DNA from 2 places in the Nocardioides sp. NPDC092400 genome. Region 2 is predicted to be linked to the other one. Evidence: predicted binding sites of a transcription regulator. Region 2 holds the regulator's gene; the other holds the start of a gene.

Region 1 (15,260 bases), on a different contig from region 2:
CCGGACGCCGCCGGGGTGCCACGGGCGAAGGCGACCGGCCAGACCGAGGTGCTGGAGGCCGGCATGGTGCTGCGCTCGGTCGGCTACCGCGGCCGGCCCGTCGCCGGGCTGCCGCACGAGCCGGTGTCCGGGACGGTGCCGAACGAGCACGGCCGCGTCGAGCCCGGGACGTACGTCGCCGGCTGGGTCAAGCGCGGTCCGACCGGCTTCCTGGGCACCAACAAGGCGTGCGCCCAGGAGACCGTCGAGGCCCTGCTCGACGACCTCGACGCCGGGCTGCTCGAGGAGCGGGTGACCTCGACCGAGGACGTGCGCCGCCTGCTCGCGGCGCGCGACGTGCACGTCGTCGACCTCGCCGGCTGGCGCGCGATCGACCGCGAGGAGCGGCGCCGCGGCGAGGCCGCGGGCCGTCCCCGCGTGAAGCTGGCCGATCCGGTCGAGATGGTCGAGACGGTGATGAGCGCCGGCCGTCGCGGCCGGCGGGGGCTCAGCGCTTCTTCTCGGTGAGCTTGTCCATGGAGCTCGCGGTGTCCGAGGCGGCCTTCGCGCGCTTCTCGCCCCGCTTCTCCTTGATCGACTTGCCGGACTTCTTCGACATTCCTTGGCGCGGCGACTTGTCGCTCATGGGGTATCCCTTGGTGGAGGGCCTGGGCGGCCCCGTCCGGTGAGCCTACGCCCCTCGCCCCCCGGATACCCTGGCCTCCGCCGACCAACGGTTCAGGGAGAAACGGGGCTGAGGATGTCGTCCAGCGAGCAGGAGCGTCCCGACGGACGCCAGGCGCGCTGGGACCGGCACAACCAGCAGCGCCGCCAGCAGATCCTGGACGCCGCCATCGCGGTGATCGAGGCGGGCGAGCCGGGCGCGGAGTTCCACGTGCAGCAGATCGCCGAGCGGGCGGGGCTGAACCGGACGGTCGTCTACCGCCACTTCGCCGACCGCAGCGACCTCGACCGTGCGGTCCAGGTCGAGATCCTCGACGGGCTGTGGGCCGAGCTGCTGCCCTCGGTCACCCTCGACGGCACGATCCCGCAGATCGTGGAGCGGATCGTCGCGACGTACGTCGGCTGGGCCGTCGCCCACCCGGCCCTGCACCGGGTCGCCGAGCAGGAGGCCGACGTCACCGGGCCGCTGCAGCAGGGTCTGGAGCGGATCGCGGGCCAGGTCTGCGAGCTGATCACGACCGCCGTCGAGCTGCTGGGCCTGGAGGTCTCCGAGGACGAGCGCGCCGCGATCGACCCGTTGGTCTTCGGGCTCGTCGGTGCGGTCTTCGGAGCCGTGCGCCGCTGGGTCGCCCGCCCCGAACGGGTGCCGGCGGCACCGAAGATGGTCGAGCTGGTGACCCGGTCGGTGTGGTTCACCCTCGAGGGGCACGGCCGGGCGCTGGGCATCGAGCTCGACCCGCGCCAGCCGGTCGAGGAGCTGCTGGCCGCGGCGGTCGCCCGGGGAGAGGTCGTGCCGTGAGCGAGGGGAGCGTCGAGGGCGTGCTGCACCAGGACGGCGTCGGCCGCACCGACGAGCTGGACCGGCTCTGGACGCCGCACCGGATGGCCTACATCCGCGGCGAGAACAAGCCGGCGGACGCCTCGTCCGGCGAGTGCCCCTTCTGCCGCATCCCGTCGCTGGCCGACGACGAGGGCCTGGTCGTGCACCGCGGACGGCTCTCGTTCGTGGTCCTCAACCTCTACCCCTACGCGCCGGGGCACCTGATGGTCTGCCCCTACCGCCACATCGCCGACTACACCGAGACCACCGACGAGGAGGCGGCCGAGATCGCCGACCTCACCCGCGACGCCATGCGCGTGGTCCGCCGGGTCTCGGGCGCAGGAGGGTTCAACATCGGCATGAACCAGGGCCACATCGCCGGTGCCGGCATCGCCGCGCACCTCCACCAGCACGTCGTGCCGCGCTGGCCGGGCGACCAGAACTTCATGCCGATCATCGGCCGCACCAAGACGCTCCCCGAGCTGCTCGGGGACACCCGAGCGATGCTCGCGGAGGCCTGGCCGGGCGGGACGGGCGCGTGAGCGACCCCGCGCCCGACCTCGCCGAGGACGCCCGCCTGGCCGCGGACCTGGTGCGCGCGGCCGGGACCCTCGCCCGGCGGATGCGGTCCGAGGGCCTCGAGACCGACTACAAGACGTCGATCTCCGACGTCGTCACCGCGGCGGACCGGGCCGCGGAGGAGCTGGTCACCGGGCGGCTGCGCGCCGAGCGGCCCGGCGACGCGGTGCTGGGCGAGGAGCACGGGCACGTCGCGGCCGGCACGAACGGCCGCTCCTGGGTCGTCGACCCCGTCGACGGCACCTACAACTTCGTCAACGACCTGCCGTGGTGGTGCTCGGCCGTCGGCCTCCGCGACACCGAGGACCTGCTCGTCGGGGCGGTCCACGACCCCCTGGGCGACGCGACGTACGTCGGCGGGCCGGGGCTGCCCAGCACCTGCGACGGCCGGCCGCTGGCCCCGCTGGCCGACCGGCCGCTCGCGGAGATCGGCGTGGCGACGTACCTCCACCCGCCCTTCCTCGAGGGCGAGGTCGGCGCCGCCTGGCGCCGCGCCGCGGGCGGTGCGGCCGCGCTGCGGTGGCTGGGGTCGATGAGCATGGACCAGGTCGGCGTGGCGACCGGGCGCATCGGCCTGGTCTTCCAGCACTCCGTGGCGCCGTGGGACGAGCTGCCCGGCGCCGCGATCATCCGCGGAGCCGGGGGAGTGACCCGGCACGTGGAGGTCGCCGGGGAGGACTGGTACGTCGCCGGGCCGCCCACCGCGGTCGCCGAAGTCTGCTCGCGGCTGCTCGACCGCTAGCCTGCTCCCGCCATGCTGGATCGTTTCCGTGCCTTCTGGACGAAGGTCGTCGCCCCCGTCGCCCACCTGCTCATCAGGCTCGGCGTCAGCGCCGACGTCGTGACCCTCGTCGGGACGATCGGGGTGTGCGCCGGCGCGCTCGTGTTCTACCCGCAGGGCGAGCTCCTCATCGGCACGCTCGTCATCACCGCCTTCGTCTTCAGCGACCTCGTCGACGGCTACATGGCGCGCACGACCGGCCGCTCGAGCAGCTTCGGGGCGTTCCTCGACTCCACGCTCGACCGGATCGGCGACGGCGCCATCTTCGCCGGTCTCGCCCTCTACTTCGCGTGGGAGGGCGACAGCCGGCTCTACCTCGTGCTGTCGCTGATCTGCCTGGTGATGGGCAGCGTGACCTCCTACGCCCGGGCCCGCGCGGAGGGCCTCGGCTACACCGCCAAGGTGGGCATCGCCGAGCGCGCCGACCGGCTCGTGGCGATCCTCGTGATGACCGGTCTCGGAGCGATCTTCGACCTGCCGGTCCTGATGCACGTCGCGCTGTGGGCCCTCGCCATCGCCTCGACCGTCACGGTCGTGCAGCGGATCTGGGTGGTGCGCCAGCAGGCGCTCGCGGCCGTGACGGACCCGAATCCGTCCGCCGGGTAAATCCGCCTACGCTCGGGCCATGAGCGAGAGCACCAGCACCCCGAGCACCGGCACCACCCGCGTCAAGCGAGGCATGGCCGAGATGCTCAAGGGCGGCGTCATCATGGACGTCGTCACCCCCGACCAGGCGAAGATCGCCGAGGACGCCGGGGCCGTCGCGGTGATGGCGCTCGAACGGGTGCCCGCCGACATCCGTGCCCAGGGCGGCGTGTCGCGGATGAGCGACCCGGACATGATCGACGGGATCGTCGAGGCCGTCTCGATCCCGGTGATGGCCAAGGCTCGGATCGGTCACTTCGCCGAGGCGCAGGTGCTGCAGGCGCTCGGCGTGGACTACGTGGACGAGTCCGAGGTGCTGACCCCGGCCGACTACGCCCACCACGTCGACAAGTGGGCCTTCACGGTGCCGTTCGTGTGCGGCGCGACGAACCTGGGCGAGGCGCTGCGGCGGATCACCGAGGGCGCGGCGATGATCCGCTCCAAGGGCGAGGCCGGCACCGGCGACGTGTCCAACGCGGTGACCCACATGCGCACGATCCGCGGGGAGATCCGCCGGCTGGCGGCGCTGGAGGGCGACGAGCTCTACGTTGCGGCCAAGGAGCTGCAGGCGCCGTACGACCTGGTCAAGGAGGTCGCCGAGTCCGGCAAGCTGCCGGTCGTGCTCTTCACCGCCGGCGGCATCGCGACCCCGGCGGACGCGGCGATGATGATGCAGCTGGGCGCCGAGGGCGTGTTCGTGGGGTCGGGGATCTTCAAGTCCGGCAACCCCGCGCAGCGTGCCGAGGCGATCGTCAAGGCCACGACGTTCCACGACGACCCCGACATCGTCGCCAAGGTCTCGCGCGGGCTGGGCGAGGCCATGGTCGGCATCAACGTCGAGGAGATCCCGCAGCCCCACCGCCTCGCCGAGCGCGGCTGGTGACCAGCTGACCGACGTGCAGGACTCGTGGGTGGGCCAGGTCCTCGGCGTCCTGGCCCTCCTCCTGCTCCTCGCGCTGGTCGGGTGGTGGGCCCGCTGGCTCCACCGCAGGCTCGCGGTCGTCACCGGCGCGCCCCGCTGGGCGCGCCGCACCTCGCTCGCCGTGGTCGTCGGGGGCCTGCTGCTGTACGCCGCGACGAACCTCGCCTACCGCACGCTCGACCCCGCGCCGCTGCGGCCGGTGCTGTGGGTGGGCCTGGCCTGGCTCGGGCTCGCCTGGTACCTCACCCTCGGCTGTGCGCTGCTCGCCGTCGCCGCGCTCGTGCTGCGGCTGCTGCGCCGGCCCGCCGGCCGGGAGCGGCTGCTGCGCGTCGGCACCCCGGTCGTCGTCGCCCTCGCCCTGGTCGTCATGGCCGTGGGCGCCGTCGTGGCGCAGCGGCCGCGGGCCACGTCGTACGACATCGGCTCGGCGGCGGTGCCCGCCGGGTGGGACGGCGCGCGCATCGTGCTGCTCACCGACCTCCACGTCGGCGTCGTCCACGGCGAGGCCTGGACCCGCCGGGTCGTCGACCTGGTCAACGAGCAGCGGCCCGACCTCGTGGTCCTCGGCGGGGACCTCGTCGACGGCCGCGAGCGCTGGACCGGTCCGGACCTCGACCCGCTCGCGGACCTGCAGGCGCCCCTCGGCGTGCTCGCGGTCTCGGGCAACCACGAGATCGAGTCCGGCGACGCGCCGGCGTACCTCGACCGCCTCGACCGGCTCGGCATCGACGTCCTGCGCAACGAGCGCGTGGTGCTGACCCGCGGGGGAGACCCCCTCGTCGTGGCCGGCGTCCACGACGAGATCGGGACCGGCGCCCTCGAGCCGGACCCGGCCACCGCGCTCGGGGGCACCCGCCCCGACGACTTCGTCGTGTACGTCGCGCACGAGCCGCGGCAGCTCGTCGCCGGTGCCGGCATCGACCTGCAGCTCTCGGGGCACACCCACGGCGGGCAGATCTGGCCGTTCGGCTGGCTGGTGCCGCTGCAGCAGCCGACGACCGCCGGCGTCGACCGGGTCGACGGCGTCACGGTCGTCACCTCGCGCGGGGTCGGCATTTCCGGCCCGCCGGTCCGCACCGGCGCCGCGCCCGAGGTCACCGTCGTCACCCTGCACGGTGGTTGAGCCGGGCGCGCGCCTACGCTCTCGACCCGTGCCACCCACCATCGGTGTCCTCGCCCTGCAGGGCGACGTCCGCGAGCACGTCTCCGCTCTCACCGGCCTCGGCGTGGCGGCGACGACCGTGCGCCGCCCCGAGGAGCTGGAGCGGGTCGACGGACTGGTGCTGCCGGGTGGTGAGTCGACCACGATGGCCACGCTGCTGCGGACCTTCGCGCTGCTCGACCCGCTGCGCCGTCGGGTCGCCTCGGGCATGCCGGCCTTCGGCACCTGCGCGGGGATGATCCTGCTCGCCGAGCGGGTCCGCGACGGCGCCGTGGGCCAGGAGACCGTCGGCGGGCTGGACGTCACGGTGCGGCGCAACGCCTTCGGCCGGCAGGTCGACTCCTTCGAGACCGACCTGCCCGTGTCCGGGCTGGCGGACCCGGTGCACGCGGTGTTCATCCGCGCCCCGTGGGTCGAGGAGGTGGGCGCCGGCGTGGAGGTGCTCGCGGAGGCGGCCGGCCACCCCGTCGCCGTACGACAGGGGGCGCTGCTGGCGACCAGCTTCCACCCCGAGGTCGGTGGCGACGGGCGCCTGCACCGGCTGTTCCTCGACCTCGTCGGCTGACCGTGTCTGCCGACCGCCGCTGCCGGCGCTAGGATCGACGGTCGTTGCAGGGGATGCAGCAGCACACGACCGGCGCGGGAAGAGGGACGTATGTCTGGCCACTCCAAGTGGGCGACCACGAAGCACAAGAAGGCCGCCATCGACGCCAAGCGCGGCAAGATGTTCGCCAAGCTGATCAAGAACGTCGAGGTCGCGGCCCGGATGGGCGGCGGTGACCCGGCAGGCAACCCCACGCTGTACGACGCCATCCAGAAGGCCAAGAAGTCCTCGGTCCCCAACGACAACATCGACCGCGCGGTCAAGCGCGGGTCGGGCGCCGAGACCGGCGGTGCCGACTACACGACCATCACCTACGAGGTCTACGGCGCCCAGGGCGTCGGCATCCTCGTCGAGTGCCTGACCGACAACAAGAACCGGGCAGCGATGGAGGTCCGCACCGCGGTCACCCGCAACGGCGGCACCATGGCCGACCCGGGCTCGGTCTCGCGGCTGTTCAACCGCAAGGGCGTCGTCCTGGTGCCGAAGGCGCAGGAGGGCAAGGAGGTCACCGAGGACGACGTCCTCGAGGCGACCCTCGACGCCGGTGCCGAGGAGGTCAACGACCTCGACGACCAGTTCCAAGTCATCTCCGAGGCGACCGACCTCGTGGCGGTCCGCACCGCGCTCCAGGCGGCCGGCCTGGACTACGACTCCGCCGACATCCAGTTCGTCGCGACCATGGACATCCCCGTCGACGCGACCGCCGCCGGCAAGGTCTTCAAGCTCGTCGACGCCCTCGAGGACCTCGACGACGTGCAGGACGTGTTCAGCAACGTCGACGTCCCGGCCGACGTGCTCGCGGAGCTCGAGGACGCCTGACGGGCTCCACGGTCCTGAGCGGCGTGACCGGCGCGCCTCGGGCGTGTCGCCGTGGGTACGGCGGCGCCCGGCGGCTAGCGTTCCTCCCGAACAGACGTTCGACGGAAGGCTGGCCATGCGCGTGCTCGGGATCGACCCCGGCCTGACCCGCTGCGGGATGGGCGTGGTCGAGGGCTCGGTCGGGCGGCCGCTGGACCTGGTCGACGTCAACGTGCTGCGCACCAGCGCCGACCGGCCTGTGGCCGAGCGGCTGGTCACCATCGAGAAGGGCGTCGACGCGTGGCTCGACGAGCACCGACCCGACGCCGTGGCGATCGAGCGGGTCTTCGCCCGGTCCGACGTCAGCACCGTCATGGGCACCGCCCAGGCGAGCGGCATCGCGATGGTCTGCGCCGCGCGCCGCGGCCTGCCGGTCGCGCTGCACACCCCCAGCGAGGTCAAGGCGGCCGTCTCGGGCAACGGCCGCGCCGACAAGGCGCAGGTGGGCGCGATGGTGACGCGGATCCTGCGGCTCGACGCGATGCCCAAGCCGGCCGACGCCGCCGACGCGCTGGCGCTGGCCATCACCCACATCTGGCGCGGTGGCGCGCAGGCCCGGATCGAGGCCGCCCTGGCGGCGTCCCGGACCCCGGCCCGCGCGGGCGCCCGCACGCCGGCCCGCCCGCCGGCACCGACGAGAGCAAGGAGTCGAGGTTGATCGCGTTCGTCCGCGGACAGGTCGCGGGGGTCACGCTGACCAGCGCGGTCCTCGAGGTCGGCGGGGTGGGTCTGGAGCTGATGTGCACGCCCGGCACGCTCGCGGGGCTGCGCACCGGCCACAGCGCGACACTGGCGACCAGCATGGTCGTCCGCGAGGACTCGCTGACCCTCTTCGGGTTCGCCGACGAGGACGAGAAGAGCATCTTCGAGCTCGTCCAGACCGCCTCCGGCGTCGGCCCGAAGGTGGCCCAGGCGATGGTCGCGGTGCTCAGCCCCGACGACGTGCGCCGCGCGATCGGCTCCGACGACGTCAGGACGCTCACCCGCGTGCCCGGGATCGGCCAGAAGGGCGCCCAGCGGATCATCCTCGAGCTCAAGGACCGGATCGGTCCTCCGACGGGCGCCGTCTCGGCCCCGGCAGCGGCCGGCGCCGAGCCGTGGCGCGACCAGGTGCACCAGGGCCTGGTCGGCCTCGGCTGGTCGGCGAAGGACGCCGAGAAGGCCGTCGACGCGGTCGCGCCCGACGCTGGAGCCGTGCCCGACGTCGCGACGCTGCTCCGCGCGGCCCTCCGCACGCTCAGCAAGGCCTGAGCGCCGTGCCCTTCCACGAGGACGAGCTCGACGAGGCCGAGGAGTCCCACCTCCGGTCCATCACGGCGGCCGAGGCCGACGGCGACGAGCGGGCGGTCGAGGCGGCGCTGCGACCCCGCACGCTCGACGAGGTGGTCGGGCAGTCGCGGGTGCGCGACCAGCTCGGGCTCGTGCTCGAGGCCGCGCGTCGCCGGGGGCGTGCCCCCGACCACGTGCTGCTCAGCGGTCCTCCGGGCCTGGGCAAGACCACCCTGGCGATGATCATCGCCGCCGAGATGGCGGCCCCGCTGCGGCTGACCAGCGGCCCGGCCATCACCCACGCCGGCGACCTCGCCGCGATCCTGTCGGGGATGAACGAGGGCGAGGTGCTCTTCGTCGACGAGATCCACCGCATGTCCCGGCCGGCCGAGGAGATGCTCTACATGGCGATGGAGGACTTCCGGGTCGACGTCGTCATCGGCAAGGGGCCCGGCGCGACCGCGATCCCGATCGAGCTGCCGCCGTTCACCCTGGTCGGGGCGACCACCCGGGCCGGGCTGCTCCCGGGTCCGCTGCGCGACCGGTTCGGCTTCACCGCCCACCTGGAGTTCTACGAGCCGCACGAGCTCGACCTGATCGTCCACCGCTCCGCCGGGCTGCTCGGGGTCGAGCTGACCGACGAGGGCAGCGCCGAGATCGCCTCCCGCTCGCGGGGCACCCCCCGCATCGCCAACCGCCTGCTGCGCCGGGTGCGCGACTACGCGCAGGTCCGCGCCGACGGCGTGGTCACCCGGACGGTCGCCGAGGCGGCGCTGGACCTCTACGAGGTCGACCAGCTGGGCCTGGACCGGCTCGACCGCGCGGTCCTCGACGCCCTGTGCCGCCGGTTCGGCGGCGGACCGGTCGGCATCTCGACCCTGGCGGTCGCCGTGGGCGAGGAGCGGGAGACCGTCGAGGAGGTCGCCGAGCCCTTCCTCGTCCGCAACGGCTTCCTGGCCCGTACGCCGCGCGGCCGGATCGCCACACCCGCCGCCTGGGAGCACCTCGGGCTCGCCGTCCCGCCGTCCACGGGGGAGCCGACGCTCTTCGAGGAGTGAGCCCGGGGGCCGTCCCGCGGCCGCCGCGCCCGGCGTGTCCGCGGCGACCTGCCGGTCCGCGGGATTCGTCCGTGCGGGCGAGGCCGTAGGTATGCTTCCTCGTCGGCCGCCCCGGGACTCGCCCGGGTGCGCGGCCTCCCCATCATCGCTCGAGAGGTCTCGTCGTGCCGGAGCTCGCCTCCTTGTTGCCCCTGGTCGGCATCGCACTCCTCTTCTGGCTCCTGCTCATCAGGCCGGCTTCCCGGCGCCAGAAGGAACTCGTCCGCATGCAGTCGTCGTTGGAGGTGGGTGACGAGGTCGTCCTGACCTCCGGCTTCCTCGGCACGATCCGCGAGCTCTCCGACGACACCGCCCGGATCGAGATCGCCGAGGGGGTCGTCGTGACCGTCGCCCGCGGCGCGATCGGGACCGTCGCACAGCCAGGGCCCGTCGCCGACGAGCCGAAGGAGATCTGACACATGGCACGCAAGCCCCGTCCGGGACGCACCCTCGGGGTGTTCTTCCTCGGCCTGGTGCTCCTCTACGGACTGGTGACCCTCGGCGGCAGCTGGAAGCCCGAGCTCGGCCTGGACCTCCAGGGCGGTACCCGGATCACGCTGGTCGCCGACGACGAGGACCCGCCGGCCGACAGCCTCGAGCAGGCGCGCCAGATCATCGACGACCGCGTGAACGGCAGCGGTGTCACCGAGGCGGACGTGGTCACCGAGGGCGACAACATCATCGTCGTCGAGATCCCGGGCAGCTCGCGGCGCGACCTGCTCGACACCGTCAAGCGCCAGGCGCAGCTGCGGTTCCGGCTCGTGGCCTGCTCTGAGGACGCCCCGGGGCCGTGCGCCACCGGTGGCGGCGCGCCGGCCCTGGACCCGAACAGCCTCCCCGAGGGCACGGTCCAGGTCGACCCGAACGCCGGCGGGAACGGTGGTGCCGGCAACGGCGGTGCCGGGAACGGCGACGGCGGCCAGCAGGGCAGCAGCAACCGCCCGCCGGTCGGCTTCGCCGCCAAGCCCTCCCAGGCCGACGGCTCGGAGAGCCCGAGCGCCGAGCCGAGCGACGAGGCGAGCAACGCCCCGACCCCGGCCCCCGAGGGCGGCCCGGACGCCGGTGACCCGCTGGCCTGGACCGACGCGCCGAACGAGGCCGCGATCAAGGCCTACAACGACTTCACCTGCCCGGCCGACGGCTCGGCGCCGAACGTCGTCGACGACCCGGCCAAGCCCCTCGTCACCTGCGACACCGGCGAGCGCGGCCAGGTCATCAAGTACCTGCTGTCTCCCGCCGCCATCGAGGGCACCCAGCTGACTGACGCCGGCGCGGCGATCCCGCAGGGCCAGGTGAACTGGGTCGTCCAGCTCAGCTTCAACGGTGAGGGCACCGAGACCTTCGCGGACATCTCCCGCAAGCTCTTCAACAACGACGGCCAGTTCGCCGTCGTGCTCGACGGCCAGGTGCTCTCGGCGCCCGGCATGGACGCCGTGATCACCAACGGCGAGGCGCAGATCTACGGCGACTTCACCGAGTCGACGGCCAAGAGCCTGGCGACCAGCCTGAAGTTCGGCGCGCTGCCGATCGCCTTCCAGGACGACGTGTCGGCCGAGACGATCGGCCCCTCGCTGGCCGGTGACCAGCTCTCGGCGGGCCTCTGGGCCGGTGGCCTCGGCCTCGGCCTGGTGATGCTCTACTGCCTGGTCTACTACCGCGGGCTCGGCATCGTGGTCCTCGGCTCGCTGGCGGTCGCCGCGCTGATCACCTACGCGTTGGTGCTGCTGCTCAGCGAGACCGCCGGGTTCACGCTGACCCTGCCGGGCATCGCCGGCCTGATCATCGCGGTCGGTGTCACCGCCGACTCCTTCATCCTGTTCTTCGAACGCATCCGGGACGAGATGCGCGAGGGCAAGTCGATGCGCGTCGCGGTCGAGACCGGCTGGAAGCGTGCGAAGGTGACCCGCCTCGCGGCGAACACCGTCTCGCTGCTCTCCGCCGCCGTGCTCTACATCTTCGCGACCGGCGCCGTGAAGGGCTTCGGCTTTGCGCTGGGCCTGTCGACGCTGATCGACCTCGCGGTGCTGTTCTGGTTCACCAAGCCCGCGGTGTCCTACCTCGCGCGGTACAAGTTCTTCAACGGCGGCGGCCAGCTCTCCGGCCTCAGCCCCGAGACGCTCGGCATCGACCGGGTCCCCGCTGGAGGTAAGGCCTGATGGGCAAGTTCTCGCGGCTCGGCAACGAGCTCTACACCGGTCGGAAGTCGATCGACTTCGTCGGTCGCAAGCCGCTCTGGTACGCCGTCTCGCTGCTGCTCGTCGGCCTCGCGATCGCCGTCGTGCTCGTCAAGGGCCTCAACTTCGGCATCGAGTTCACCGGCGGCACCCAGTACCGCGTCGCGGTCGGCGCCTCCGAGGCGACGCAGGAGAACGCCGACGCCCTGCGCGAGGCGGTCGCCGACGCTGGCGTCGAGGGCGCGGACTCCCCGGTGGTCACGACCGCGGGCGAGTCGCTGCTCGTCCAGGTCGAGGACCTCGGCCCGGAGGAGAACGACCAGGTCGTCTCCGTCATCACCGACACGCTCTCGGTCGACGACCCGGCCAAGGACATCTCCCAGGACGAGATCGGCGCGAGCTGGGGCCAGCAGGTGGCCGAGCGCGCCGCGATCGGCGTCGCGGTCTTCCTCGCGCTGGTCATGGTCTTCATCTGGATCTACTTCCGCGAGTGGAAGATGTCGATCGCGGCGATGGTGGCCCTGGTCCACGACATCGCGATCACGATCGGCATCTACGCTCTGTCGGGCTTCTCGGTGACGCCGTCGGCGGTCACCGGCCTGCTGGCGATCCTCGGCTTCTCGCTCTACGACACGGTCGTGGTCTTCGACAAGGTCCGCGAGAACACCCACGAGTACCGCCGGCCCGGCCAGTCCTACGCCGACGCGGCCAACCTCGCGGTCAACCAGACCCTGGTCCGCTCGATCAACACCGGCATCGTCGCGCTGATCCCGATCGGCGCGATCCTCTGGGTCAGCGCGGTGCAGCTGGGCGCGAGCTCGCTGCAGGACCTGGCGCTCTCGCAGTTCGTCGGCATGGCCGTCGGCGTCTACTCCTCGGTCTGCCTGGCGCCGCGCGTGCTGGTGCACCTGAAGTCGAACGAGTCGTCGGTCAAGGAGCAGGAGCGGCGCGCCAAGGCGCGGGCCCGGGCGCAGGCCGACCGGTACGCCTCCGTCCCGTCGTTCGCGGACGAGGGCGCCGCCTCCACCGGCGCCACGGCCTGGGACCCCGAGGCCGACCCCGAGCTGGTCGACCCCGACCTCGTCGACGACGAGCCGGTGGGCGAGCGGCCGGCCAGCGCGCCCCCGCGGCGTCCCGAGGCGAGCGGGCGGGGTCGCGTCGTACCCCAGGCGAAGGGCGAGGTCCGCAGCAGCGGGGCCGCCGGACGCCAGCAGCCCTCCCGCGTCACCCGCTCCAAGCGCGGCAAGAAGTAGCCGGCCGGTGAGCACCCTGGGCAGCCGGTCGCACGTCGAGGCCGGCCGCGCCGCGCTCGAGCGGCTGGTCGTCGACGTCCCCGACTTCCCCGAGCCGGGGGTGGTCTTCAAGGACATCACCCCGCTGCTGGCCGACCACGACGGCCTCCGGGCCGTCGTGGAGGCGCTGGCCGACGCCGGCCGCGACGCCGAGGGGCGCCCGGTCGTCGACAAGGTCGTCGGGATGGAGGCGCGCGGGTTCATCCTCGGCGCCCCGGTCGCGCTGGCCCTCGGCGCGGGCTTCGTCCCGGTGCGCAAGGTGGGCAAGCTCCCGCGCGACACCCACGCGGTGTCCTACGCGCTGGAGTACGGCGAGGCGACGCTCGAGCTGCACCGCGACGCCGTCGCACCGGGGGACCGGGTGCTGCTGGTCGACGACGTGCTCGCCACCGGCGGCACCGTCCGGGCCACCCGTGAGCTGGTGGAGGCCTGCGGCGCGACGCCGGTCGCCGTCACCGTGCTGATGGAGCTGGGGTTCCTCGCCGGCCGGGACCTGGTCGGCGAGCTGCCGGTGCACAGCATCGCGGTCATCTGACCCCGCGCCGACGGCCTACACTTCAGGGGTGACCGAGGACCGCACCCCCGCGCCGGCGACGACCGGCGCGCGTGCGCCTGCCAAGCCGCGCACCCCGCGGCCGGCCTCCGCCGACTCGAGCGGCTCCTCGCCGTCCAACACCCGCGGCATGCGGGCCCGCCTGGCCCGGATGGGCACGCGCAGCCAGCCGACCAACCCGGTCCTCGAGCCGCTCTTCCGCGCCGTCCGGGCCAACCACCCGAAGGCCGACCTCGCGCTGCTCGAGCGCGCCTACGACGTCGCCGAGAAGATGCACGGCACGCAGATGCGCAAGAGCGGCGACCCCTACATCACCCACCCGCTCGCGGTCACCACCATCCTCGCAGGCATCGGCATGACCGAGCCGACCCTGGTCGCCTCGCTGCTCCACGACACGGTCGAGGACACGCCGTACACGCTCGACCAGCTGCGCAAGGACTTCGGCGACGAGGTCGCCCAGCTCGTCGACGGGGTGACCAAGCTCGACAAGGTCGTCTACGGCGACACCGCCGAGGCCGAGACCATCCGCAAGATGATCGTCGCGATGTCGCGCGACATCCGGGTGCTGGTCATCAAGCTCGCCGACCGCCTGCACAACATGCGGACCCTGCGCTACGTCAAGCAGGAGACCCAGGAGCGCAAGGCCCGCGAGACCCTCGACATCTACGCCCCGCTGGCCCACCGGCTGGGCATGAACACCCTCAAGTGGGAGCTGGAGGACCTCGCCTTCGCGACCCTCCACCCCAAGATCTACGACGAGATCGTGCGGATGGTCGCCGAGCGGGCGCCCTCGCGCGACCAGTTCCTCGCCGAGGTGATCAGCCAGGTCGAGAACGACCTGCGCGAGGCGAAGGTCAAGGCGACCGTCACCGGCCGGCCGAAGCACTACTACTCGATCTACCAGAAGATGATCGTGGGTGGCCGGGAGTTCTCCGACATCTACGACCTGGTCGGCATCCGCATCCTCGTCGAGGAGGACCGCGAATGCTACTCGGTCCTCGGCGTGCTGCACTCGCGCTGGAACCCGGTCCTGGGCCGGTTCAAGGACTACGTCGCGATGCCGAAGTTCAACATGTACCAGTCGCTGCACACGACGGTCATCGGCCCGGCGGGCAAGCCGGTCGAGGTGCAGATCCGGACCTTCGCGATGCACCGCCGCGCGGAGTACGGCGTCGCGGCGCACTGGAAGTACAAGGAGGACGGCCGCGCCGGCCTCGACACCGAGCGCCGAGCCGACCACGACGACATGACCTGGGTCCGGCAGCTGCTGGACTGGCAGAGCGAGGTCGAGGACCCGGGGGAGTTCCTGGAGTCGCTCCGCTTCGAGATCAACCGCGCGGAGACCTACGTCTTCACCCCGCGCGGCGACGTCATCGCGCTGCCGGCGGGGTCCACCCCGGTGGACTTCGCCTACGCCGTGCACACCGAGGTCGGGCACCACACGATCGGCGCCCGCGTCAACGGGCGGCTCGTGCCCCTGGAATCGACGCTGGAGAACGGCGACGTCGTCGAGGTGTTCACCTCCAAGTCCGAGAACGCCGGGCCGTCGCGCGACTGGCTGACGTTCGTGCGGTCGCCGCGCGCCCGCTCCAAGATCCGGCACTGGTTCTCCAAGGAGCGGCGCGAGGAGGCGATCGAGCAGGGCAAGGAGCAGATCGCCAAGCTGATGCGCAAGGAGGGCCTGCCCCTCAAGCGGCTGATGTCGCACGAGTCGCTGACCCTCGCGGCGCGGCACTTCAACATCGCCGACGTCTCCGCGCTCTACGCCGCGGTCGGCGAGGGGAACCTGTCCGCGCAGGCGGTCGTCAAGCGGGTCATCGAGGAGCACGGCGGCAGCGAGG
Region 2 (15,260 bases):
GATCGAGAAGGCGTCCATCACGCCGGCCAGGGTCGAGCCCTGCTTGCCCAGCTTGAGGAAGATCTCGCCGAGCTCGCCGTCGTCGTGCGCACCCGAGGTCATGTAGCCCTCGGCGCCACCCACGGTGAACGAGGTGGTCCGCGAGACGCGGGACTTCGGCAGGCGCTTGCGGGTCGGGGCGTAGACGACCTTCTCCACGACCTTGGTCGCCGCGGCCTCGGTGGCGGCCACCGCGTCGGCGGCGTCCTTCTTGGCCTTGCCGCCGCCGTCGGCCAGCGGCTGGCCGACCTTGCAGTTGTCCCGGTAGATGGCGGTCGCCTTCAGGCCGAGCTTCCACGACTGGAGGTAGACCTCCTCGATCTCCTCGACCGTGGCCGTCTCCGGCAGGTTGACGGTCTTGGAGATGGCACCCGAGAGGAACGGCTGGGCGGCGGCCATCATCCGCACGTGGCCCATCGGCTTGAGCGCGCGGGCGCCCATCGCGGTGTCGAAGACCTCGTAGTGCTCGGTCTTGAGGCCCGGCGCGTCGATGACGTGGCCGTGCTCGCCGATGTAGGCGACGATCGCCTCGACCTGCTCGGGCTGGTAGCCGAGCTTCTTCAGCGCCCGCGGGATCGTCTGGTTGACGATCTGCATGGAGCCGCCGCCGACGAGCTTCTTGAACTTCACCAGGGAGAAGTCGGGCTCGATGCCGGTGGTGTCGCAGTCCATCATGAAGCCGATGGTGCCGGTGGGCGCGAGCACCGAGGCCTGAGCGTTGCGGAAGCCGTTGGTCTCCCCCAGCGCGATGACGTCGGCCCACGCCTTGGTGGCGAGCTTGTGGACCTGGGCGTCGGCGATGTGGACGGTGCGGACGGCGTCGTTGGCCGCCTGGTGCTTGCGCATGACGCGCTTGTGGGCGTCGGCGTTGCGGGCGTAGCCGTTGTAGGGGCCGACGATCGCGGCGAGCTCGGCGGAGCGCTTGTAGGAGGTGCCGGTCATCAGCGAGGTGATGGTCGCGGCCATCGAGCGGCCACCCTCGGAGTCGTAGCCGAGGCCCATCGCCATCAGCAGCGCGCCGAGGTTGGCGTAGCCGATACCGAGCTGGCGGTAGTCGACGGTGGTCTGGCCGATCGCCTCGGTCGGGAAGTCGGCGAAGCAGATGGAGATGTCCATCGCGGTGATGATGAACTCCACGGCCTTCGCGAAGAGCTCGCCGTCGAAGGTGTCGTCGTCCTTGAGGAACTTCAGCAGGTTCAGCGACGCCAGGTTGCACGAGGAGTTGTCGAGCGACATGTACTCCGAGCACGGGTTGGACGCCGTGATCCGGCCGGTCTCGGGGTTGGTGTGCCAGTCGTTGATCGTGTCGTCGTACTGCAGGCCCGGGTCCGCGCACTCCCACGCGGCGGTGGCGATCTTGCGGAACAGGTCGCGGGCGTCGACCTTCTCGATGACCTCGCCGGTCATCCGGGCACGCAGGCCGAACTCGGTGCCGTCCTCGACCGCACGCATGAACTCGTCGGAGACGCGGACGGAGTTGTTGGCGTTCTGGTACTGCACCGAGGTGATGTCGGCGCCGCCGAGGTCCATGTCGAACCCGGCGTCGCGCAGGGCGCGGATCTTGTCCTCCTCGCGCGCCTTGGTCTGCACGAACTCCTCGATGTCGGGGTGGTCGACGTCGAGGACGACCATCTTCGCCGCGCGACGGGTGGCACCACCGGACTTGATGGTGCCCGCGGAGGCGTCGGCACCGCGCATGAAGGAGACGGGGCCCGAGGCGGTGCCGCCGGAGGAGAGCAGCTCCTTGGAGGAGCGGATGCGGGAGAGGTTCAGGCCGGCGCCGGAGCCGCCCTTGAAGATGAAGCCCTCCTCCTTGTACCAGTTCAGGATCGAGTCCATCGAGTCGTCGACGGAGAGGATGAAGCAGGCGGAGACCTGCTGCGGCGACGGGGTGCCGACGTTGAACCAGACGGGGCTGTTGAACGAGAAGTACTGGTGGACCAGGAGCCAGGTGAGCTCGTGCTCGAAGACCTCGGCGTCGCCCTCGGTGGCGAAGTAGCCGTGCTCGCGGCCGGCCTTGGTGTAGGTCTTCACGACCCGGTCGACGAGCTGCTTGAGGCTCGTCTCGCGGGCGTCGGTGCCGACGGCGCCGCGGAAGTACTTGGTGGTGACGATGGTCGAGGCGTTGACCGACCAGAAGTCCGGGAACTCCACGCCGCGCTGCTCGAAGACGGCCGCGCCGGTCTTCCAGTTCGTCTGGACGACGTCGCGACGCTCCCAGGTGATCTCGTCGTAGGGGTGCACGCCGGCGGTGCTGAACACCCGCTCGATCGTGAGGCGCTTGCCTGCCGCTGCGCCGCTGGTGGCTGCGCCGCTCACCGTCTCCGTCATGCCGTCTCCCTTGTCCCGTGCTGCTTCGTGTCGGCTGTGTGCTGAGTAGGTGCTGAGTCGGGCTCAGCGGTCCGTCGGTGGCTCCACGTCCATGGTGGCGGGCGCCACCGACAGTCCTGCGGGGGAAGGATTGGTGCGCCCGGCACGCAGCTTCCCCACTACGTGCCGGGCGGTCTGTGGTCAGCCCGTGGGCTGGGGCTCGTGGTCGACCGCGGGGCGGTCGGCGCGGAGCTTGGCGATCTCGTCCTCGAAGTCGTCGGCGCTCTCGAAGGCGCGGTAGACGCTCGCGAACCGCAGGTAGGCGACCTCGTCGAGCTCGCGGAGCGGGCCGAGGATGGCCAGGCCGACCTCGTGCGCCGGGATCTCCGCGGCCCCGGCGAGCCGGAGGGCGTCCTCGACCGCCTGGCCGAGGCAGGCGAGCTGGTCCTCGGTGACCGGGCGGCCCTTGCAGGCCTTCCGGACGCCGGCGACGGCCTTCTCGCGGGTGAACGGCTCGGTGGCGCCGCTGCGCTTGAGCACGGTCAGCTGCATCTGCTCGACGGTGGTGAACCGCTTCGAGCACGACGAGCAGGTACGGCGCCGGCGGATCGAGCCGCCGTCGTCGGCGACCCGGGAGTCGAGGACCCGGGTGTCGGTGCCACGGCAGTACGGGCAGTGCATGCGGGTCCTCCTTCCGGGCGCGCCTCGGACACCCTGCGAGGGGTGTGCCGGCCTGTGGATCGTCTGGGGATATCCGGCCCGTCCCTGTGTAGAACAACGGGCCTTCTGTGGGGCTTCCACCCTGGTGCTGTGCACTAGATGTGGATAACTACATCTGTGTAAGTACTAGATGTGGTGGAACCGTACGCCGGGGTGGAGCGGGGCGCAACCTGATCGGCGTGTCTCGCCGGAAGTCCGTGCGGACCGGTCCGGACCACTCCGCGTACCCGCAGGTCAGACGGCTGCACCGTCACCCGGCGACAGGCGCGGTCGCCTCCGCGGCGGCGTGCTCGGTGGCGTCGTACCGGAGCCGGAGGGTGCGCCCGCCGGTGCGCTCGGCCACCACCTCGAGGGTGTCGGGCAGGGAGGCCCGCTTGCCCGTGGTCAGGTCGCGGGCCACGACGCTCCCCCGGCGACACGGCACGGCGCTCCCCCCGAAGCCGTAGCCGCCGTCCTCGTCGCTCGCCTCCACCGCCAGGCTCCACCTGGTCCCGGGGCGGCAGTGGACGTGCGCCCGCGTGAGCCGCCTCCGCGGCCCCGGCGTGGCGACGAAGACGTCGGTGCGGCGGTCGCCGACCACGACGAGGTCGTCGGCCTCGGAGTACGCCACCGAGCAGGCGCCCCCGCTCGGCGCCCCGAGGTCGAGCACGCCACCGATGCCGGAGCCGTCCACCTCGAAGGTCGTGGCGAACCCGTGCCGGCGGGCCCGCACCGACACGCGCGTGTCGTTCGTGTCGTCGACGCCCACCTCGAGCAGGTGCTCACCGCGCCAGCGCCCGTTCGCGATCCCGCGCGCCCGGACCGTCACCGTGGTGGTCTCCGGCCCGACGTCCTGGCGCAGGACGACCCGACCGTGCCGGACGCAGTCGCCACGGACGGTGACGGTGCGCTCAGTGACGGTGCGCTCGGTGGCGGTGCGCTCGGTGGCGGCGGGGGACGTCGGGCCACCGGGCGCCGCGGTCGCCGCGGGGGCGGCGGTGGCGGTGGTGCCGACCAGCAGCAGGGCGAGGGCGGCGAGGCGGGCGGAGCGGCTCATGGGCCCATCCTGCGCCCTGCTCAGCCGTCCGACGAGCCGTCCGACGAGCCACCCGGGACGCCGCAGATCATCGCCAGGTCGCGCCACCACGAGAGCCGGTTGGGGCGGCCGTCGTAGTCGCGGCGCTGGTTGGCGCCCGACGGCCCCGGCAGCACGAACACCTGGGCCGGACCGACGTACCAGTCCTGGACGCCGAGGTGCGGGCGGCCGCGGCGGCCCAGCGCCTTCGAGGCCTCGTGGGCGGCGCCCTTGCCGGTGATCGCCAGCCACTCCGGCTCCCACTGCTCCACCTGCTCGACGAGCCGGTCGATCTCCACCCAGCGCGGGTCCCAGTGCCCGACGAGGTCGGTGAGGCCGAGCGCGGTGCCGGCGACCGGCTCGGCGAGGAGGCGGTCCTCGTGCGGGGCGAGCTCGCGCGGGGTGAAGCCGGCCCGGTGGAGCGACTGCCAGAAGCTGTTGCCCGGGCCCTCGTAGTAGTGGTCGCGGTGCTTGGTGCTGGCCGCACCGGCCAGGCCGCAGAAGACCGCGACCGGCTCGGGCGCCACGATCGGCGGGAGGACCATCACCACGCGCGGCCGGTGACCAGGCCGTCGACCGGGCACACGTTCCGAGCAGGTCCCCCGCGGGCACCGGCGTCGACATGGACGCTCTGCGCGGGCTGCTCGGCCTGGTCGTGCTGGTGCTGGTGGCCGTGGCCTTCTCCAAGCACCGGCGCGGGATCTCCTGGCGCACGGTCGGGGTCGCCCTGGCCCTCCAGGTCGCCTTCGCGGCACTGGTGCTGCGGTGGGGGCCCGGCGAGCGGGCGCTGGACTGGCTCTCGGACCGGGTGGCCGCGCTCATCGGGTACGCCGAGGAGGGCACGGCCTTCGTCTTCGGCCCGCTGACCGAGGTCGGCGAGGAGGGCGAGACGGTCTTCGCGCTGTCGGTGCTGCCGGTGATCGTGTTCCTGGGCGCGCTGGTCGGGTTGCTGTACTACCTGCGGGTCGTGCAGTGGGCGACGTACGTCGTCGGCGGCGCGCTGTCCTGGCTGCTGCGGGTGAGCAAGGTGGAGTCGCTGTACGCCGGCACGGTGGTCTTCCTCGGCCAGAGCGAGGCGCCGCTGATGATCGCGCCGTACCTCCGCTCGCTGCGCAAGGGCCAGCTCTTCACCGTGATGGCCGCCGGGTTCGCCGCGGCGGCCGGCTCGACGCTCGTGGGCTACTCCCTGCTCGGCGCGCCGCTGGAGTACCTCCTGGCCGCGACCGTGATGAACGCCCCGGCCGCCCTGCTGATGGCCAAGATCATGTGGCCCGACAGCACGCCGGACGAGCCGTTCGAGGACGCCCGCGCCGGGGACGACCGGGCGGTCCCCGACCTGGACGAGCTCGACGTGCGCAGCGTGCGCGACACCGAGTCCCGCAACGCCATCGACGCCCTCGGCCGAGGTGCGATCGCCGGCGGCCGGATCGCGGTGACGGTGGGCGCGCTGCTGATCGCCTTCATCGCCCTGATCGCGCTGGCCAACGGCATCCTGGGCGCGGTCGGCGGCTGGCTCGGCGCCGAAGGGCTGACCTTCGAGAAGATCCTCGGCTGGGCGCTCGCGCCGCTGGCCTGGCTGCTCGGCGTGCCGTGGTCGGAGGCGGTCGACGCGGGCTCGTGGATCGGTCAGAAGACCGTGCTCAACGAGTTCGTGGCGTACGCCGACTTCGGTCCGCAGGTCGACTCGCTCTCGCCGGTGACCGTCGCGGTGGTGACCTTCGCGCTGGCCGGCTTCGCGAACATCTCCTCGATCGCCATCCAGATCGGCACCATCGGCTCCCTCGCGCCCGAGCGCCGCTCGGCCGTCGCGGAGCTGGGCCTGCGGGCACTCCTGGCCGGCAGCCTCGCCAACCTGTCCAACGCCGCCATCGCGGGCGTGGTCATCGGCATCGGGACCTAGCGGCCCGACACGGCGCGAACGGCCTCAGCCGGCGGCGACCGCGTCGGTGCGGGCGTAGGTGCCGAGCTCGAGGGTGAACCAGACGGTGGTGCCGGTGACGTCGCGCTCGGAGCCCCACCGCTGGGAGAGGGCGTCGACCAGCTGGAGGCCGCGGCCGTAGACGCGCAGCGGGTCGAGGTCCTCGGAGGGGTGCGGCTCGCCCCCGACGGCGGGCTTGCCGAGGCCGCCGAGGTCGCGGACGGTCACCGTCAGCACGCCGTCGTCGAGCACGACCCGCAGCTCCGATGCCGTGCCCGCATGGACGACCGCGTTGGTCACCAGCTCGGAGAGGCACAGCTGCGCGTCGTCGACCGGCTCGTCGTCGACGCCCCAGGCACGCAGGTGCTCGCGGAGGAACCGCCGCGCGGCGCCCGTCGCCCGCGGGTCGCCCTCGAGCAGCACGCTCGTGGTCAGCGCGCCCTCGGGGATCGCCGGCTCCTCGGGCACCGCGTCGGAGCCCTGGCGCCCGGAGACCAGCCGGACCCGGCGTACGGCGTCCGAGGCGCGGCGGGCCAGCTCGGTGAGCGCGGCGACCCGCGCGGCGTCGAGCGCCTCGGCGTCGGAGAACCAGACCAGCAGGCCACCGATCGGCGAGCCGGTCCCCGGCAGCGGCACGGCCGCCAGCGCCCGCACCTCGCGCTCGCGCTGGGCCTCCAGCAGTGCGACGTACCGACCGGTGAAGTCCTCGAGCCGCCCGTGCACCGCCTCACCGGTCCGCACGACGGTGGTGAGCGGTACGTCGTCGTAGGCGTCGATGTGGCACCAGCGCAGGTCCGCGGGGTCGGCTGCCGCCGCGTTGTCGACGAAGCGCAGCCGGCGACCACCGCCCTCGCTCAGCGCCAGGGCGGCGCGCTGCACCCCGTCGTGGGCCCCGACCCGGGCCAGGACCGACCGGGCGACGTCGTCGACGTCGTGGGCCTGCGGGAGCGCTCCGTCCGGGTGGTACGACTGCGGAGTCGACGCACCGGGAGCTCCACCCGGCGCCGACGACGTCCCCACTTCGCCCTGCACGAGGCACAGCGTAAAGCCTCCGAGCCGATCCGGCTCGGCACGATCACCGCGTCGCGCCCGACGGGCCGGAACCGGGGGCCGACGACCTGCGGGTCGACTGCACCCGGCCGCCACCGATCAGCGATGATGTGCCACGTGGCGACGGGCAAGCGGGCGGGCGCACGGCGGGGCGACAAGCGCCGTGCCGGTTTCTCCCCGCGCCTGGCCCTCCTCGCCCTCGGCATCACCCTCCTGGTGGTCGCCTGGGGCTACCTGGTCTACGCCGCGATCGACTTCGGCGCGACCGCGCGTGGCGGCGAGTCCGGCGCGTGGGCCTTCCTCGCCCTGGCCTCGGTCGGTGCCGTCGCCTGCCTGTTCGTCGGACTGATGCTCGTCGCCCGACTGCTCCGCGAGCTCGGCATCACCTCTCCCCCGGCCTCCCGCGAGCCGCGGTCGGAGCAGCAGCAGCCCGCCGCTCCCGGCGGGCGGCGCGCCGCTCGCTGACCCGCTCGCCGAGCCGCTCCCGGACGGGTCGAGCCTGCTCGATCTTGTTGAGTGGGCGTCGTCGAGCGGTCCCGGCGGGCGACATTCCATCGGCCGGCCGCTGAACCTGTCGGTTGGCCGATGAAGTTTCAGCGGCCAACCGGGAGCTTCATCGGCTGGCCGCTGAAACTTCCGCGGCCGCGCCGGCGAGCGCGTCCGGAGACGCCGCAGGGGCGGGGCCGCGAACGGCCCCGCCCCTGTCTTCCCCGGATCGCCAGCCGGGGTCGAAGCGGCTGGCGACGTCTGTGTCGGTGCTGGCGAGTGCCTTACTGCACCGGGACGATGAGGCGCTGGCCCGCGGCGAGCACCGCGGAGTCGAGGGCGTTCAGCCGCTCGATGTGGGTCATCATCTCGCGCACCTCGCCGTCCTCGGCGAGGTCGGCGGCGATCCCCCACAGGGTCTGGCCGGTGCCGACCATCACCACGCGGGTCGGCTCGGGGGTGCCGGCCTCGTCGGTGGCCACCGAGCCTGCCGCGATGGCCAGGCCGAGGCCGAGCACGATCGCGAGCGCCAGGAGGAACACCACGAGCCGGCCCCGGCGGGTGAGCCGCACCTGGCCGGAGCGGCGGGTGCTGCCGGTCGTGCGCGGCAGGGCGGTGGGGGTGGCGGTGATGGTGCTCATGGGGACCTCCTGGGGAAGTGGCGGTCAGCCTCGGGTCGTGTCGATCTCGGTCTGAGCAGATGTCTAACCGCGGCCACCGACAGTGGCTGGCCCGGTTGACGATCGAGCAGACGTTCGATCGAACATGTGTACGACCGTAGAGCACGTGTTCGAACAGTTCAAGGACCTGGGCGAACAAATGTTCGAAGGAACCGACCTGCCTCCCCGGCGACTACCGCAGCCGGCGCCTGCCCTGGGCCGCGAAGACCGCGAGCGCCGGCCCGGACACCGAGGGGGCGAGCTGGCCGACGCGCATCGCGGCACCACGCCACCCGGGGAGGGTCCGCAGGACCCGGCGGGACCCGACCAGGTCGACGGCCGCCTGCGCGGTCTCCGCCACGCCCAGCATCCGGCCTCCCGAGGCGACGAGCTGCTTGCCCATCCCGTCCTCGCGCATCGCGGCGACCATGTCGGTGGCCACGCCGTCGGGGCACAGGGCGTGCACCCGCACACCCCGCGGCGCCTCGAGGGCGACCGAGGAGGCGAGCGAGACGACCGCGGCCTTGGTCGCGGCGTACAGGGAGAGGCCGGGGACGGGACCCAGGCCCGAGAGGGACGCGGTGAGGACCAGGTCGCCGCCGCGCGGGCCGAACGCGGCGAGCGCCGCGCGGGTGCTCCAGACGGCGCCGAGCAGGTTGACCTCGACGAGGCGGCGGACCTGCTCGTCGGTCAGGTCCGCGAGCTTCCCGTCGTCACCCACGCCGGCGTTGGCGAACCACGCCACGAGCGCGCCGTGCCGCGCGGCCGCCTCGGCAGCGGCGGTGTGCGAGGCGGCGTCGCGGACGTCCTGGCCGAGGCCCTCGGCGGCGCCGATCTCGGCCGCGGTGCGCGCCGCGCCCTCGGCGTCGATGTCGGTGACCACGACGCGGTGCCCGCGCGCGACCATGAGCTCGGCGATACCGCGGCCGATGCCGCGGGCCGCTCCGGTGACGACACAGCTGGTGGGTTCCATGCACGCATCCAAGCAGCGGCCCGGGCCGGGCGCCCACCGCGCGACACACCTTCGAACAGGTGTTTGAACACGGCCCGCGGAGGCTCTACCGTGCTGCCAGCAGCACCCCTCGTCCTCGCGCACCCCGGAAGGCACTCCACCCATGGCGAAGAACCCCGGTCCCAAGGTCTCCGAGCTGCCCGACGGCGCACCCGACGTGACCGGCCTGACCCCTCGTCAGACCCGGATCCTCGCCCACATCCGCGACAGCATCGAGGGCCGCGGCTACCCGCCGAGCATGCGCGAGATCGGCGACGCGGTGGGCCTGACCAGCTCCTCGAGCGTGGCTCACCAGCTCAAGGTCCTCGAGGAGAAGGGCTTCCTCAAGCGCGACCCGCACCGCCCGCGGGCGCTCGAGGTGTTCCTGCCCGAGGTGATGGCGGCACGGCGCGCGATGTCCAGCGGTGAGGAGGCCTCGGTCGACGAGACGGGCGTGGGCGACGTGCTGCCCGAGGCGCAGTACGTCCCGATGGTCGGCCGGATCGCGGCCGGCGGCCCGATCCTCGCCGAGGAGCGCGTCGAGGACGTCTTCCCGCTGCCCAAGCAGCTGGTCGGCGACGGCCAGCTGTTCCTGCTCGAGGTCGCCGGCGACTCGATGGTCGACGCCGCGATCTGCAACGGCGACTACGTCGTCATCCGGCAGCAGCCGACGGCGAACAACGGCGAGATCGTGGCCGCGATGATCGACGGCGAGGCGACGGTGAAGACCTTCCAGCGCAAGGACGGCCAGGTGTGGCTGCTGCCGCACAACGCGGCGTACGACCCCATCGACGGCACGCACGCGACCATCCTGGGCAAGGTCACCGCGGTCCTGCGGCGCGTCTGAGCGCACCGCCGGTCCCGGGCCCTACCGGACCGCGGCGGGGGCTGATCCGGGAGAAAAGGCCCGGTCGGGTGGCGCCTCACCCCCAAGAATGGGCAAACGGGGGGCGACTCGGGGGTAAGCCGGATGCTTCTCGGGGGTGGGATACGGCAATGTTGGAGCCGTGAGTCTCCCCAGCAGCACCACGAGGCACCCGCGCCTGCGGCGTGGCGTGGCCGAGCTGGCGCTCATCCTGACCCTCTACGTCGTCTACAGCGGGTCCCGGCTGTTCGCCGACGACGCCCTGGGCCCCGCGCTCACCCGGGCACGCGAGCTGCTCGACGTGGAGCGGCTCATCGGCCTGCACTGGGAGGCCTCCCTCAACCAGTTCTTCGTCGACACGCGGGTCCTCGGCCTGCTCTCCAGCTACTGGTACGCCACCGCCCACTACGTGGTCACCGCGATCGCGCTGGTGTGGCTCTACCGCCTCGGCGAGCGGCGCTACGTGCCGGCCCGGCGCGCACTGGTGGCGGCCACCCTGATCGGCCTGGCGCTCTACCTCCTGCTGCCGACCGCTCCCCCACGCTTCGTCGACGGGTACGTCGACGTCCTGTCCCTGCACGCGGCCGACGGCTGGTGGGGGTCCGAGGCATCGGCGCCCAAGGGCCTGGGCGGGCTGACGAACCAGCTCGCGGCCTTCCCCTCCCTGCACGCCGGCTGGGCGCTGTGGGTGGCGGTGGTCGTCCAGCAGCACGCCCGCCGCCACTGGGTCCGCGGCCTGGGTTGGGGCCACGCCCTCATCACCGCGGTCGTCATCGTCGGCACCGGCAACCACTGGGTCCTCGACGCTCTCGCCGGGTGGCTGGTGATCGGCCTGGGGTTCCTGGTCTCGGCACGGCTGGGCCGGCTCGTGGAGCGCCGGCGTGAGCGACCGGACCCCGCGCCGGCCGCCCCGGAGAAGATGGTCCCGACGGGTCATGCGGAGCAGCACGAGCCTGCGGTTGGCTGAGCGCTGACCTCGAGACCTCCGGGGAGCGCCCCGGTCGGTGACCCCCCGGCCACCGCCGAGCATCCCGGGAGAACCCATGCGTCGCGCACGTCCCCTGGCCGCCCTCGCCCTCGTCCTCGCGACCGGGCTGTCCACGCTCACGGGGGTCACCACCGCCACCGCCGAGGCCCCGGACGGGCGCCCGGACGCCGAGCGCGCGGGGGCGCAGGACTCCTCCGCCCTCCTCGCCCCGGGCACCGTCACCGCCGCGCGCAGCCTCGCCGCCGCGCGGTCCGCCCTGGCCGGGGACGGCCGGGACGCTACCGAGGCCCTGCGGCAGCTGCGCATGGCGCGGCCGGCGCTGGCGCCCGCCGACCGGGCCGCGGCCGGCCGCCTGCTGGCCCGCCCGGCGCAGGACAGGAAGAAGTGCACGGTGGTGTGCGTCCACTGGCGCACGAGCGGCAGGCACCGGGCGAGCGCGTCGTGGGCCAGGAAGGTCCTCGCCACGGCCAGCAGCGTGCACCGCACCTTCGTCGGCGCCGGCTACCGGGCGCCGAAGCGCGACGGCAGGGCCGGTGGCAACGCCAAGACCGACATCTACGTCCAGGACCTCGCCGGTGGTCTCTACGGCTACTGCACCAGCGACCAGCGCACGCGGGCGGAGGACGTGTGGGCCTTCTGCGTCGTCGACAACGACTACCGCGGCTTCCCCACCGGCACCCCGCTGCAGAACCTCCAGGTGACCGTCGGGCACGAGTACTTCCACGCCGTCCAGTTCGGCTACGACTCCTACGAGGACCAGTGGCTCCTCGAGGGCACCGCGGCCTGGGTGGAGGACGAGCTGTTCGACGACGTCGACGACAACCGGCAGTACCTCGCCGCCAGCCCGCTGTCCGACCCCGCCCGCCCCATGGACCGTGGCGGCGACGACGGCTTCCACTACGGCACCTGGCTGTTCTTCCGCCACCTCAGCGAGCGGCTCGACCAGCGCGCGGGCACCCTGCCGACGGTCGTCCGCGACATCTGGCGCCAGGCCGACGCCCGCGCCGGCGCACCCGACCTCAGCTCGGTCGACGCCGTCGCCGCGGTCCTCGAGGACCGCGGCACCCGGTTCCCCGTCGCCTTCGCCCAGTTCGCGACCGGCAACCGCCGCCCGGCCCAGGCCTACGACGAGGGCAGCGCCGCGGAGTACCGGCCGGCACCGCTCGCGAGGTCGGCGACGGCGGCCACCGGTGGCGCGGCCGTCTCCTGGAGGACCGAGTTGGCGCACCTGAGCAGCGCGACCCTCGAGGTGCGGACCCAGCCGTCCGCGACCGGTGTGCGCGTGGAGGTCGACCTGCCCGCGGGCGGCGCCACCCGCGCGGTGGCGACGCTCGTGGGCACCGACGGTGCCGCGGAGAGCCGCCTGGTCGAGCTCGGCGCCTCGGGGAACGGCGCGGTCACCGCCTCGTTCCGCGCCGGGACCGTCGCCTCGGTCGAGGTGACCGTCGCGAACGCCGACATCCGCTACGAGTGCTGGAAGCGCACCGACTACGCCTGCCAGGGCACCCCGCTCGGCGACGGGCAGGCCACGGCGGTGCGCGTCTCGGCCAGCTGAGCCGCCGGCCGCCCGGCGACGCCGCGGCGTACGCCGCCTGAACAGGTGGTGCACACCCGCGCACACCCATCACGCCGGGAGCCGATCGTCGTTGGATGAGGCGTGACCACGACCCAGCCCGGCCGGCCGACCCCCGTCAGCACCCTCGGCCGCCGCACCGTCGTCGCCACCGGGGCCGCCGGCCTCGGGGTGGCGGCCGTCCCGACCAGCACCGGCCACGCCGCCGTACCGACGGGTGCCGCGGCCCGGCACCGCGTCTTCCAGCACGGTGTCGCCTCGGGCGACCCCCTGCCGGAGTCGGTCGTGCTGTGGACCCGGGTGACCCCCACCCGCGGCGCGACCCCGGGCTCGGGGCGCGGGCCCCGGACCGACGTGCGGTGGGAGGTGGCGACGGACCGGGCGTTCCGCGACGTCGTGCGCCGCGGCAGCTTCGTCACCAGCGCCAGCCGCGACCACACCGTGAAGCTCGACGTGACCGGGCTGCGCCCGGCGCGGTGGTACTTCTACCGCTTCACCGCGGCCGGCCAGCGCAGCCGCGTGGGCCGCACCCGCACCGCCCCCGCGCACGACGCGACGCCCTCGAACCTCCGCTTCGGCGTGGTGTCCTGCGCCAACTGGCAGGCCGGCTGGTTCAGCGCCTACCGCCACCTCGCCGCCCGCGACGACCTGCACGCGGTGCTGCACCTGGGCGACTACCTCTACGAGTACCCCGCCGGGGAGTACGGCGCCGGCGACGTCATCGTCCGGCGCCACGAGCCGGCCGGGGAGATCGTGCAGCTCGCCGACTACCGCCGGCGGCACGCGCAGTACAAGACCGACCCCGACCTGCAGGACCTGCACGCCACCGCGCCGTTCGTCACCGTCTGGGACGACCACGAGACGGCCAACGACGCGTGGCGCGACGGCGCGGAGAACCACACCGCGGGCACGGGCGAGGGCGGGGAGGGCAGCTGGCAGCGGCGCCGCGCCCGCGCGCACCGGGCGTACGACGAGTGGATGCCCGTCCGGCTGGACGGGACCGCCCGACTCGGTGACGGCACCCGCCTCTACCGCCGCCTGCGCTTCGGCCGGCTCGCCGAGCTGAGCATGCTCGACCTGCGCACCTACCGCAGCCAGCAGGTCTCCGCGCCCGTGCTCGACCCCGCGGTGAGCCGGCCCGACCGCACGATCACCGGCACCGCCCAGCTGGCCTGGCTCAAGGACTCGCTCGCCCGCGACACCGCCCAGTGGAAGCTGGTGGGCAACCCGGTGATGATCGCGCCGGTCACCTTCGCCGCGCTCCCCGCCGACCTGGTCACACCGGTCAACGACGTCACCGGGCTCCTCCCGCAGGACGGCCTGCCCTACAACGTCGACCAGTGGGACGGCTACACCGACGACCGCCGCGAGCTGTTCGCCCACATCCGCGACCGCGGCATCAAGGACACCGTGTTCCTCACCGGCGACATCCACTCCGGCTGGGCCGCCGACCTCCCCTTCGACCGCGGGCTCTACCCGATCGCCTCGGAGACGGCCGGGGTGGAGCTGGTCTGCTCCTCGGTCACCTCCGACAACCTCAAGGACATCCTCGGCGTGCCACCACGCACCGCGAGCGTCGGCGTCGAGCAGCTCATCCGCGCCGCCAACCCGCACGTCAAGTACCTCGACTTCGACTCCCACGGCTACTCCGTGCTCGACGTGACCCCGGCCCGGGTGCAGATGGACTGGTACGTCATCGGGTCGCGCACCGACCGCCGCACGCCGGCCACCTGGTCGCAGTCCTTCGCCACCCGCGCGGGCACGAACAAGCTGGTCGCCGTCGACGGGCCGGTGCGCTGATGAGCACGCCGACCCCGCCGGTCCCCGGCCACCCGACCGACCGGCGCACCCTGCTCAAGGTCGCGGGCGCCGGGGGCCTCGCGCTCACCTTCTCCACCGCCACCGGCCAGCCGGCGTACGCCGCCCCGAGCCGGGACCGTCGCCGTGCCTACGTCCTCGTCGTCGACGGCTGCCGGCCCGACGAGATCGACAGCGGCCTGATGCCGAACCTCGCCGCCCTGCGCGCGGACGGGCGGCACTTCCCCCGGGCGCACTCGATGCCCGTCATGGAGACGGTGCCGAACCACGTGATGATGATGACCGGCGTCCGGCCCGACCGGAGCGGCGTGCCCGCGAACGAGATCTACGACCGGGCTCTGGGCGCGACCCGCACGATGGACCGGCCCACCGACATCCGCACCACCACCGTGATCGAGCGGCTGGGCAGGCAGGGCTTCCGGACCGGCACGGTGCTGAGCAAGGACTACCTGTACGGCGTGTTCGGCGAGCGCGCCACGCACCGGTGGGAGCCGTTCCCGCTGCTCCCGGTGACCGACCACGCCCCCGACGTCTTCACGATGGAGGCCGCGCTCACCATGGTCGAGGAGCTCGACCCGCACCTGGTGTTCGTCAACCTCGGCGACGTCGACCGGGTCGGCCACAGCGACCTCACCGGCGGCACGCTGCAGGCCCTCCGGCGGGCCGCGCTGGTCTCGACCGATCTCCAGGTCGGCCGGTTCCTCGACCTGCTGCGGTCCACCGGCCGCTGGGAGCGGTCCATCGTCGTCGTCCTCGCCGACCACTCGATGGACTGGTCGCGGCCCGACC

The links. The regulator LexA, encoded in region 2, represses DNA repair genes until DNA is damaged. The targets are predictions, from matches to a motif close to TCGAACANNTGTTCGA.
Region 1: ruvC (crossover junction endodeoxyribonuclease RuvC) is a predicted target of LexA. The motif match lies at 7,082-7,097, and genes of this name have one in related genera.

What each region holds. Positions count from the first base shown of each region.
Region 1 covers NZ_JBFBFJ010000006.1:53,766-69,025, reverse strand. Annotated here, with positions in the region: gene AB0N29_RS17045 (FAD-dependent oxidoreductase) at 1-507, shown strand, start outside; gene AB0N29_RS17040 (hypothetical protein) at 488-625, opposite strand; gene AB0N29_RS17035 (TetR/AcrR family transcriptional regulator) at 740-1,462, shown strand; gene AB0N29_RS17030 (HIT domain-containing protein) at 1,459-2,025, shown strand; gene AB0N29_RS17025 (inositol monophosphatase family protein) at 2,022-2,804, shown strand; gene pgsA (phosphatidylinositol phosphate synthase) at 2,817-3,449, shown strand; gene pdxS (pyridoxal 5'-phosphate synthase lyase subunit PdxS) at 3,469-4,371, shown strand; gene AB0N29_RS17010 (metallophosphoesterase) at 4,385-5,533, shown strand; gene pdxT (pyridoxal 5'-phosphate synthase glutaminase subunit PdxT) at 5,562-6,137, shown strand; gene AB0N29_RS17000 (YebC/PmpR family DNA-binding transcriptional regulator) at 6,228-6,995, shown strand; gene ruvC (crossover junction endodeoxyribonuclease RuvC) at 7,111-7,692, shown strand; gene ruvA (Holliday junction branch migration protein RuvA) at 7,689-8,285, shown strand; gene ruvB (Holliday junction branch migration DNA helicase RuvB) at 8,291-9,361, shown strand; gene yajC (preprotein translocase subunit YajC) at 9,526-9,816, shown strand; gene secD (protein translocase subunit SecD) at 9,820-11,556, shown strand; gene secF (protein translocase subunit SecF) at 11,556-12,827, shown strand; gene AB0N29_RS16965 (adenine phosphoribosyltransferase) at 12,844-13,401, shown strand; gene AB0N29_RS16960 (bifunctional (p)ppGpp synthetase/guanosine-3',5'-bis(diphosphate) 3'-pyrophosphohydrolase) at 13,550-15,260, shown strand, end outside.
Region 2 covers NZ_JBFBFJ010000002.1:854,358-869,617, reverse strand. Annotated here, with positions in the region: gene AB0N29_RS11655 (vitamin B12-dependent ribonucleotide reductase) at 1-2,370, opposite strand, end outside; gene nrdR (transcriptional regulator NrdR) at 2,551-3,030, opposite strand; gene AB0N29_RS11645 (hypothetical protein) at 3,320-4,105, opposite strand; gene AB0N29_RS11640 (mismatch-specific DNA-glycosylase) at 4,126-4,668, opposite strand; gene AB0N29_RS11635 (nucleoside transporter C-terminal domain-containing protein) at 4,746-6,023, shown strand; gene AB0N29_RS11630 (ATP-binding protein) at 6,048-7,073, opposite strand; gene AB0N29_RS11625 (hypothetical protein) at 7,209-7,556, shown strand; gene AB0N29_RS11620 (LysM peptidoglycan-binding domain-containing protein) at 7,862-8,218, opposite strand; gene AB0N29_RS11615 (SDR family oxidoreductase) at 8,430-9,209, opposite strand; gene lexA (transcriptional repressor LexA) at 9,352-10,074, shown strand; gene AB0N29_RS11605 (phosphatase PAP2 family protein) at 10,235-11,059, shown strand; gene AB0N29_RS11600 (MXAN_6640 family putative metalloprotease) at 11,136-12,635, shown strand; gene AB0N29_RS11595 (alkaline phosphatase D family protein) at 12,738-14,453, shown strand; gene AB0N29_RS11590 (nucleotide pyrophosphatase/phosphodiesterase family protein) at 14,453-15,260, shown strand, end outside.